One region of the Streptomyces sp. NPDC107546 genome, then DNA from elsewhere that is predicted to be linked to it. Evidence: riboswitches for the same ligand, from Rfam matches in the RefSeq annotation. Region 1 holds a riboswitch; the other holds the start of a gene.
The links. Region 1 has a riboswitch for cyclic di-AMP ahead of ACZ7L1_RS08680 (M23 family metallopeptidase). Riboswitches for the same ligand answer to the same signal wherever they lie in the genome.
Positions count from the first base shown of each region.

Region 1 (3,668 bases):
GCGGGTGTCTCCCCGACCGCGAGGACCGCCGACCCGGCCGACCCGGCCGGCTCGTCGGAGCCCCCGAATCTCCCGGAGCCCCCGTGCCCGACCCCGGTAGCCCCGCCCCCGCCCCCGGCGCGAGGGCCGTTCCGGCGCCGGCGTACGGAGGGGCCGAGGCGGAGGTCGCCACGGAGGCCGAGGAGCGGCGGATCTCGTACGCGCGGGCCTTCCTGCGCGCCCTGCCCGGCCTGCTGATCGTCGCCGGGGTCTGCTTCGACCTCTTCGCCCCGTCCGACTACACGGCCGGCCCCCTCTTCACCGCCGCCCCGCTCGTGGCCGCGCCCCTGTTCTCGTTGCGCGGCACCGTCCTCACCGGCACGGCGGCCGTCGTCGTGGTCTTCGGGGTCCACCTCGGGCTGGGCGTGCTCGGAAAGGCGAGCGAGGTCACCGAGGTGGCCACGGTCGTCACCGTCGCCGCCCTCGCCGTCCTCATCAACGTGCTGGTCCGCCGCAACGTCGCCCGCCTCGCCTCCGCCCGCCAGATCGCCGAGGCCGCGCAGCGTGCCGTGCTGCCGGAGCCCGCCGCCCGGATCGGTGGACTGGACGTCGCCGCCCGCTACGAGGCCGCCCAGGCCGACGCCTTCATCGGCGGCGATCTGTACACCGCCCAGGACTCCCCGTACGGGGTGCGGCTGGTCGTCGGCGACGTACGCGGCAAGGGCATGGGGGCCGTGACCGCCGTGGCCGTTCTGATCGGCGCCTTCCGGGAGGCCGCCGAACAGGAGCCGACGCTCGAGGCCGTCGCCCAGCGCCTGGAGCGGGCGCTGTCCCGCGATCGCGCCGGACGCGAGGGGCCCGACGTGTACGAGGGTTTCACCACCGCGGTTCTCGCCGAGATCCCGCACGGCTCCGGAGTCGTCCGCATCGTCAACCGCGGCCACCCCGCCCCGCTGCTCCTGCTCCCGGACGGTTCCCTGCGAGAACTGGGGGCCCGCGAGCCCGCGCTGCCGCTCGGCATGGGCGACCTCGGCGTCCGGCCCGACCGGGTGGAGGAGTGGGACTTCCCGCCCGGCTCGACGCTGCTCTTCTACACCGACGGCGTCTCGGAGGCACGGGACGCGCACGGTCGGTTCTACGACCCCGCCGTCCGCCTCGCCGGACGGGTCTTCCCCACCCCGGGCGCCCTGCTGAGCACCCTCACGCGCGAGGTCGCCCGGCACACCGGTCGCCGCGGTACGGACGACATGGCCCTGCTGGCCGTGCGCCGCCCGGCGCCCCCTGAGCGCGGTCACGAAGGGTGAGTGAGTCATGCCCCTCCGCGTAACAACTGACATACTGTCAATATCCGTGTGGTCGGTGGGGCTGGGGCGACTAGCCCGATTTCCTCCGTTCAGGCCCTGAAAGTCCTGGTCGGCGGCATGAATGGATCTGTCTGAACGGCTTGGAATACGGGCCCCGCGTCTATTAACGTTCGATAACGCAGCGCGGTCGTCCCAGCCGTCACCAGAGGCGGCTCCGTGCGCGCCTGCCGAATCCCGCGAGGGAGCCGGGGAACCACCACCTTGGGGTGAATCGAGCGGATACCGCCGTGCCGCACGGCCGGTATACGCGCGTAGGAGACCTTCCTGCTCCGAACCCGTCAGCTAACCCGGTAGGCGAGACGGAAGGAAAGGAGTGCGCCCACGTGGCGTTCAACCGGCCTGCCCAGAACACCTCGTTCGCCCCGAACGGTACTCAGACTCTCGACGTCGCACCCGGCATCGACGAGGGCCCCTGGGAGGAGTGGAACCCCACCGAGGACTCCATCCGCCCCGTCCGCGGCCGGCACCGCGTCGTCAAGCAGCGCGGGGGCGGGCTCGCCCGCAGCTCCACCGTCCTCGGCGTCGGTGTGATGGCCGCCGTCGGCGCGGGCGGCATGGCCACCGCGCAGCCCGGCAAGCCGCCGGTGTCCATATCCCTGCCGGACCTCTCCTCCGTCACATCCCTGCCGGACCTCTCCTCCGTTACGGAATCCGCCAAGGCGCTCATCGGTGACGACTCCACCGCTCCCGAGAGCTCGGCCACCGCTCTCAGCAGCGTCGGCCGGACCGACGCCGGTGATGCCACCGACGCCGCCGACTCGAAGGGCGCGGGCGAGGCGCTGCGCGCCCGGATCATGCAGCAGGCCGAGTCCCAGCAGGACCGGATCGCGCAGAAGGCGGCGCAGGCGGCCGAGGACGCCGCGGTGAAGAAGGCCGCCGCCGCGGCGGCCAAGGCGCAGGACGACGCGCAGGCCAAGGCCGCCGCTCTGCAGAAGCAGGCGCAGGAGGCCGCGCGGCTCGCCGCACTCGCCCGGCAGTTCACGCTGCCGACCTCCTCCTACACCCTGACCTCCCACTTCGGCGACGCCGGCGCCATGTGGTCCTCCGGCTTCCACACCGGCCTGGACTTCGCCGCGCCCACCGGCACACTCATCAAGGCCGTCCACAGCGGCACGATCACGGAGGCGGGCTGGGCCGGCTCGTACGGCTACCGCACGATCCTCACCCTCGACGACGGCACCGAGCTGTGGTTCTGCCACCAGTCGTCGATCAGCGTCACGGTCGGGCAGAAGGTCAGCACGGGAGACGTCATCGGCCGCGTGGGTGCGACCGGCAACGTCACCGGGCCGCACCTGCACCTGGAGGTCCACCCGAACGGCGGCGCCGCGATCGACCCGCTGGCCTGGCTGCGCGGCAAGGGCCTCAACCCCTGACCCCGCCCCGCGAAGAGCGCGGTGTTTGCGAGATCTTTGCGGGCTTCCCGGAAGACACCGGTCCGGTCCGGGCGTTGACACAGAGCATGACTTCCCTTCGCAAGCTGGGTTCTTCCGATCTCGAGGTCTTCCCGCTGTCCCTCGGCGGCAACGTCTTCGGCTGGACCGCCGACGAGACGCAGTCCTTCGCCGTCCTCGACGCATACGCGGAGGCGGGCGGGAACTTCATCGACACGGCCGACTCGTACTCGGCCTGGGTGCCGGGCAACAAGGGCGGCGAGTCCGAGACCATCATCGGCAAGTGGGTGAAGGCGCGCGGCAACCGCTCCGACGTGGTCATCGCGACCAAGGTCAGCCAGCACCCCGACTACCAGGGGCTGACCGCCGCCAACATCAGGGCCGCGGCCGACGCGTCCCTGCGTCGTCTGGACACCGACCACATCGATCTCTACTACACGCACTTCGACAAGCCGGAGGTGCCGGTCGAGGAGATCATCGGCGCGCTCGACGAGCTGGTGAAGGCGGGCAAGGTGCGCGCCATCGCCGCCTCCAACATCTCCGCCGAACGCCTCCAGGAGTCCCTGGACTTCTCGGACCGCGAGAACCTGGCGCGGTACGTGGCGCTGCAGCCGCACTACAACCTGGTCTCGCGCGACACCTACGAGGGTGCGCTGCAGGACCTCGCCTCCCGTGCGGGGCTCGCGGCGGTTCCGTACTTCGCGCTCGCGTCGGGCTTCCTGACCGGCAAGTACCGGCCGGGTACGACCGTGGAGTCGGCGCGCGCGGAGGGCGCGGCCAAGCACCTGGCGACCGACCGCGGACAGCGCGTCCTGACGGCCCTGGAGGAGGTCGCCGAGGCCCGGGGCGCGGAGATCCCGACGGTGGCGCTCGCCTGGCTGGCGGCCCAGCCGACGGTCGCGGCACCGATCGCCTCGGCGCGGACTGTGGAGCA
Region 1 covers NZ_JBVKBA010000004.1:380,637-384,304, forward strand. The annotation lists gene ACZ7L1_RS08675 (PP2C family protein-serine/threonine phosphatase) at 84-1,283, shown strand; cyclic di-AMP (ydaO/yuaA leader) riboswitch at 1,499-1,655, shown strand; gene ACZ7L1_RS08680 (M23 family metallopeptidase) at 1,667-2,716, shown strand; gene ACZ7L1_RS08685 (aldo/keto reductase) at 2,803-3,668, shown strand, end outside.

Region 2 (3,668 bases), on a different contig from region 1:
TCGCCGAGCTTGTCGGTGATGACCTTCCAGCCGGCCCAGTCGTCCTCGAACAGCGGGTCCTCGATGGAGACGAGCGGATAGGCCGCGACGAGCTCCTCGTAGTACTCCGTCATCTCGGCGGCGGAGCGCTCCTTGCCCTCGAAGAGGTACTTGCCGTCCTTGTAGAACTCGGAGGCGGCCACGTCGAGCGCGAGGGCGATCTGCTGGCCGGGGGCGTAACCGGCCTCCTTGATGGCCTCCAGGATGAGGTCGAGGGCCTCACGGTTGGAGCCGAGGTTCGGGGCGAAGCCGCCCTCGTCGCCGAGGCCGGTGGCCAGGCCCTTGCTCTTCAGGACCTTCTTCAACGTGTGGTAGACCTCGGTGCCCCAGCGCAGCGCCTCGGAGAAGGACTCCGCGCCGATCGGGGCGATCATGAACTCCTGGATGTCCACGTTGGAGTCGGCGTGCGAGCCGCCGTTGAGGATGTTCATCATCGGCACCGGCAGCAGGTGCGCGTTCGGGCCGCCCAGGTAGCGGAACAGGGGCAGGTCGCTGGCCTCGGAGGCGGCGTGGGCGACGGCGAGGGAGACGCCGAGGATCGCGTTGGCGCCGAGGGAGCCCTTGTTGTCGGTGGCGTCCAGGTCCATCATCGCCTGGTCGATCAGGCGCTGTTCGGTGGCGTCGTAGCCGACCAGCTCCGGGCCGATCTGCTCGATGACGGCGAGAACGGCCTTCTCGACGCCCTTGCCCTGGTAGCGGTTGGGGTCACCGTCGCGGAGCTCGATGGCCTCGAAGGCGCCGGTGGAGGCGCCGGACGGAACGGCGGCACGACCCGTGCTGCCGTCGTCGAGGCCGACCTCGACCTCGACCGTGGGGTTGCCTCGGGAGTCCAGGATTTCCCGGGCTACGACGACGTCGATGGACGGCACGAGCATCTCCTTCTTGGATGTGACGCTGGAAGTGCGGGGCTGTCTGCCTTGCGGCTGTGCCTTGCGACTAGAGCCTAACCGCCCCGGGCTGTCGGCCGGCCTACCGACCGTCCCGTGGACAGGGTGACGGTACACATTGTTCCTGCCCGGAACAAAGGGCTGGGGAAAGGTCGGGTGAAATCCGCACGGCCGGACAGCGAACGGGCCGGACAGCGAAGAGGCGTGACAGCGAACGGGCGGGACAGCGAACAGGGCGGACAGCAAAAACCCCGCTCCGGCGCGCACGGGGGAACACGCACCGGAGCGGGGAGCCCGTGGGGACGGGGGTGGGCCCTCACGCGACCCCCGCGGTGGGGGTCACGCCTGGCAGGGGCCTGCGGCCCGGCTACCGGGTGGCTGTCACTTCAGGTGCAGCTGCTGGCCCGGGTAGATCAGGTCGGCGTCCTGGACGATGTCCTTGTTCAGGTCGAAGAGCTTCGTCCAGCCGCCCTGGACGTGGTGGGTCGCGGCGATCGAGCTGAGGGTGTCGCCCTTGACCACCTTGTACTCGCCGTCGCCCTTCTTGACCTTCTGGCCGGTCGGGGTGGTGACGGTCTTCTGCGGAGCCGGGCGCTGCGCGGAGCGGTTGGCCGCCTGCCGCTCGGTCGAGCGGGTGGTGGTGCTCTTCGTGGTGGTGCTCTTCGCGCCGCTCGAGGAGCCCGTGGCCGCGGAACCGTTGTACGCGGCGCTGGTCAGGCCCTTGCCGCACACCGGCCAGGCGCCCTTGCCCTGGCCCGCGAGGACCTTCTCGGCGACGGCTATCTGCTGGCCCTCGGTGGCCAGGTCGGCGCGGGAGGCGTAGGCGGTGCCGCCGTACGCGGCCCAGGTGGAGTTCGTGAACTGCAGACCGCCGTAGAAGCCGTTGCCGGTGTTGATGTGCCAGTTGCCGCCGGACTCGCACTGGGCGACGGCGTCCCACTGGGCGGCGGTGGCCGCGGAGGCGTTCCCGGCCGCGAGGAGCGGGCCGGCGATGGCAGCGCCGGCGACACCGGCGAGCGCGATGGCACGGGTGGCCTTGGACGGGCGGCGGTGCTTACCGTTGCCGGAACACAGCATGGTTCATTCCCCTCACCGACGCCTGCGAGGTGAGCTGTCGGGTTCGGGCCGGTTGAGTTGCCCGGCCGTGCCCCTTGCGGAACACGGCTTCACCCCGAGCCGCTTCCGGTCAACTCCCGGATGCGGCGCCTACCTTGGGTCCCCCGCTCCTGCCTACGGCGCTTGACGCGACGACTGTTCCCGTACGGCCGCTGGCAGGATTCGGCGTTGCGACCGCCGGGGCTCGCTGTGGCGAGCGATCACGACCGTAAGCAGTCGATCGCCGGAATTTCAAAGACGATCAGGGCTTATGAGACCCATATCTCACTTTCACCAAACAGGACATTCAGCGCGAAGTGGGTCGTCAACTTCCGCCACGGAAGGGGCAGTTCAGGACGAGTCGCCGGTCGGGTCGGCGCCGAGCGCAAGGCTCTGACCGGGGAGGATGAGGTTCGGGTCGGCGCCGACCGTCTGCCTGTTCGCCTCGTACAGCGCCGTCCATCCGCCGCTGAGGTCAAGGGAGTCGGCGATGGACGACAGATTGTCCCCGGGGCGGACGGTGTACGAACCGTCGACGGCGTCACGCGCGTCCGTGGTGCCGCGCGAGGCGTGCCGGCCGGACACGTCCGACGTACGGCCGTCCGCCGCACTCTCGTCGGCGCCGTCGCCGCGATGACGACCGGCGCTCGAGGTCTCGGGCGAACTCGCCCCGGACGAGGCATCGTCCTGTGTCGACTTGTCCGACCCATCGCTCTTCGTCGTGGCCGCCGGAGCACCACCGGACCCCTGTGCGCTGTTGGCGGCGTCGGCGGTCGACGCCCCGAACGAGGGTGAGGACGAGGAGGACGAAGGGGACGAAGAGGATGAAGAAGGCGACGGAGTGGTCGACGCAGATGATCCGGACGAGTCGGACAGACCGGAGTCAAGACCGGACCCGAGACCGGAATCGGAGGACGATCCGCCGTCGGACGACGAGTCCCCGGCGACACCCGTGTCGACACCGGCGGAGCCGGAGTCCTTGCTCAGACCGTTCAGCAGGCCGCAGGTGCCCCAGACCCCCACGCCCCGGGCCGCCAGGACCTTCTCGGCGACGGCGATCTGCTGCGAGCGGCTCGCCTGGTCGGGGCTCGGCGCGTAGTCGAGACCGCCGTACCTGTCCCAGTCGTCCTGCGTCAACTGCAGCCCGCCGTAGTGACCGTTGCCGGTGTCCGCGCTCCATGAGCCGCCGCTGACGCACTCCGCGACCTGGTCCCAGGTGACGCCGGTGGCCGCGCTCGCGCCGGTGGCGCCGAGCAGCGGAATCGCGATCGCTGATCCGGTCACCCCTGCCGCGACGAGGAGAGCCGGAGCCTGACGGGGGCGACGGTGACGACCGTTCCCGGAGAGCATGCGGTTGCCTTTCACACGACAGCATCGACCGACGCGACGGCCGTGGCGTGCGGACCGCCGCGTTGCTGCGTGAACGTATCCGCACTGGATCGCTTGTCACAAGTTAATGCAGCGTAGATCACGTGAAGATCACAGAGGTGAGATCCTGTCACCTTCTTGTGACCACCGGCGTGTTCGCCGTGTCATGTCCGGATGTCGGCGGGAGCTTCGTGACCTTTCTCCGGTACCGGTGTGAACGCCACGGGCAGCGTGCGCAGGCCCCGCATGATGAGTCCGCCGCGCCACCGCAGGTCGGAC
Region 2 covers NZ_JBVKBA010000006.1:22,753-26,420, forward strand. The annotation lists gene eno (phosphopyruvate hydratase) at 1-914, opposite strand, end outside; gene ACZ7L1_RS10570 (transglycosylase family protein) at 1,308-2,003, opposite strand; cyclic di-AMP (ydaO/yuaA leader) riboswitch at 2,008-2,174, opposite strand; gene ACZ7L1_RS10575 (LysM peptidoglycan-binding domain-containing protein) at 2,373-3,371, opposite strand; gene ACZ7L1_RS10580 (cytochrome P450 family protein) at 3,554-3,668, opposite strand, start outside.
Region 2: it holds a riboswitch for cyclic di-AMP, as region 1 does, so the genes downstream of both, ACZ7L1_RS10570 (transglycosylase family protein) here and ACZ7L1_RS08680 (M23 family metallopeptidase) in region 1, are expected to answer to the same signal.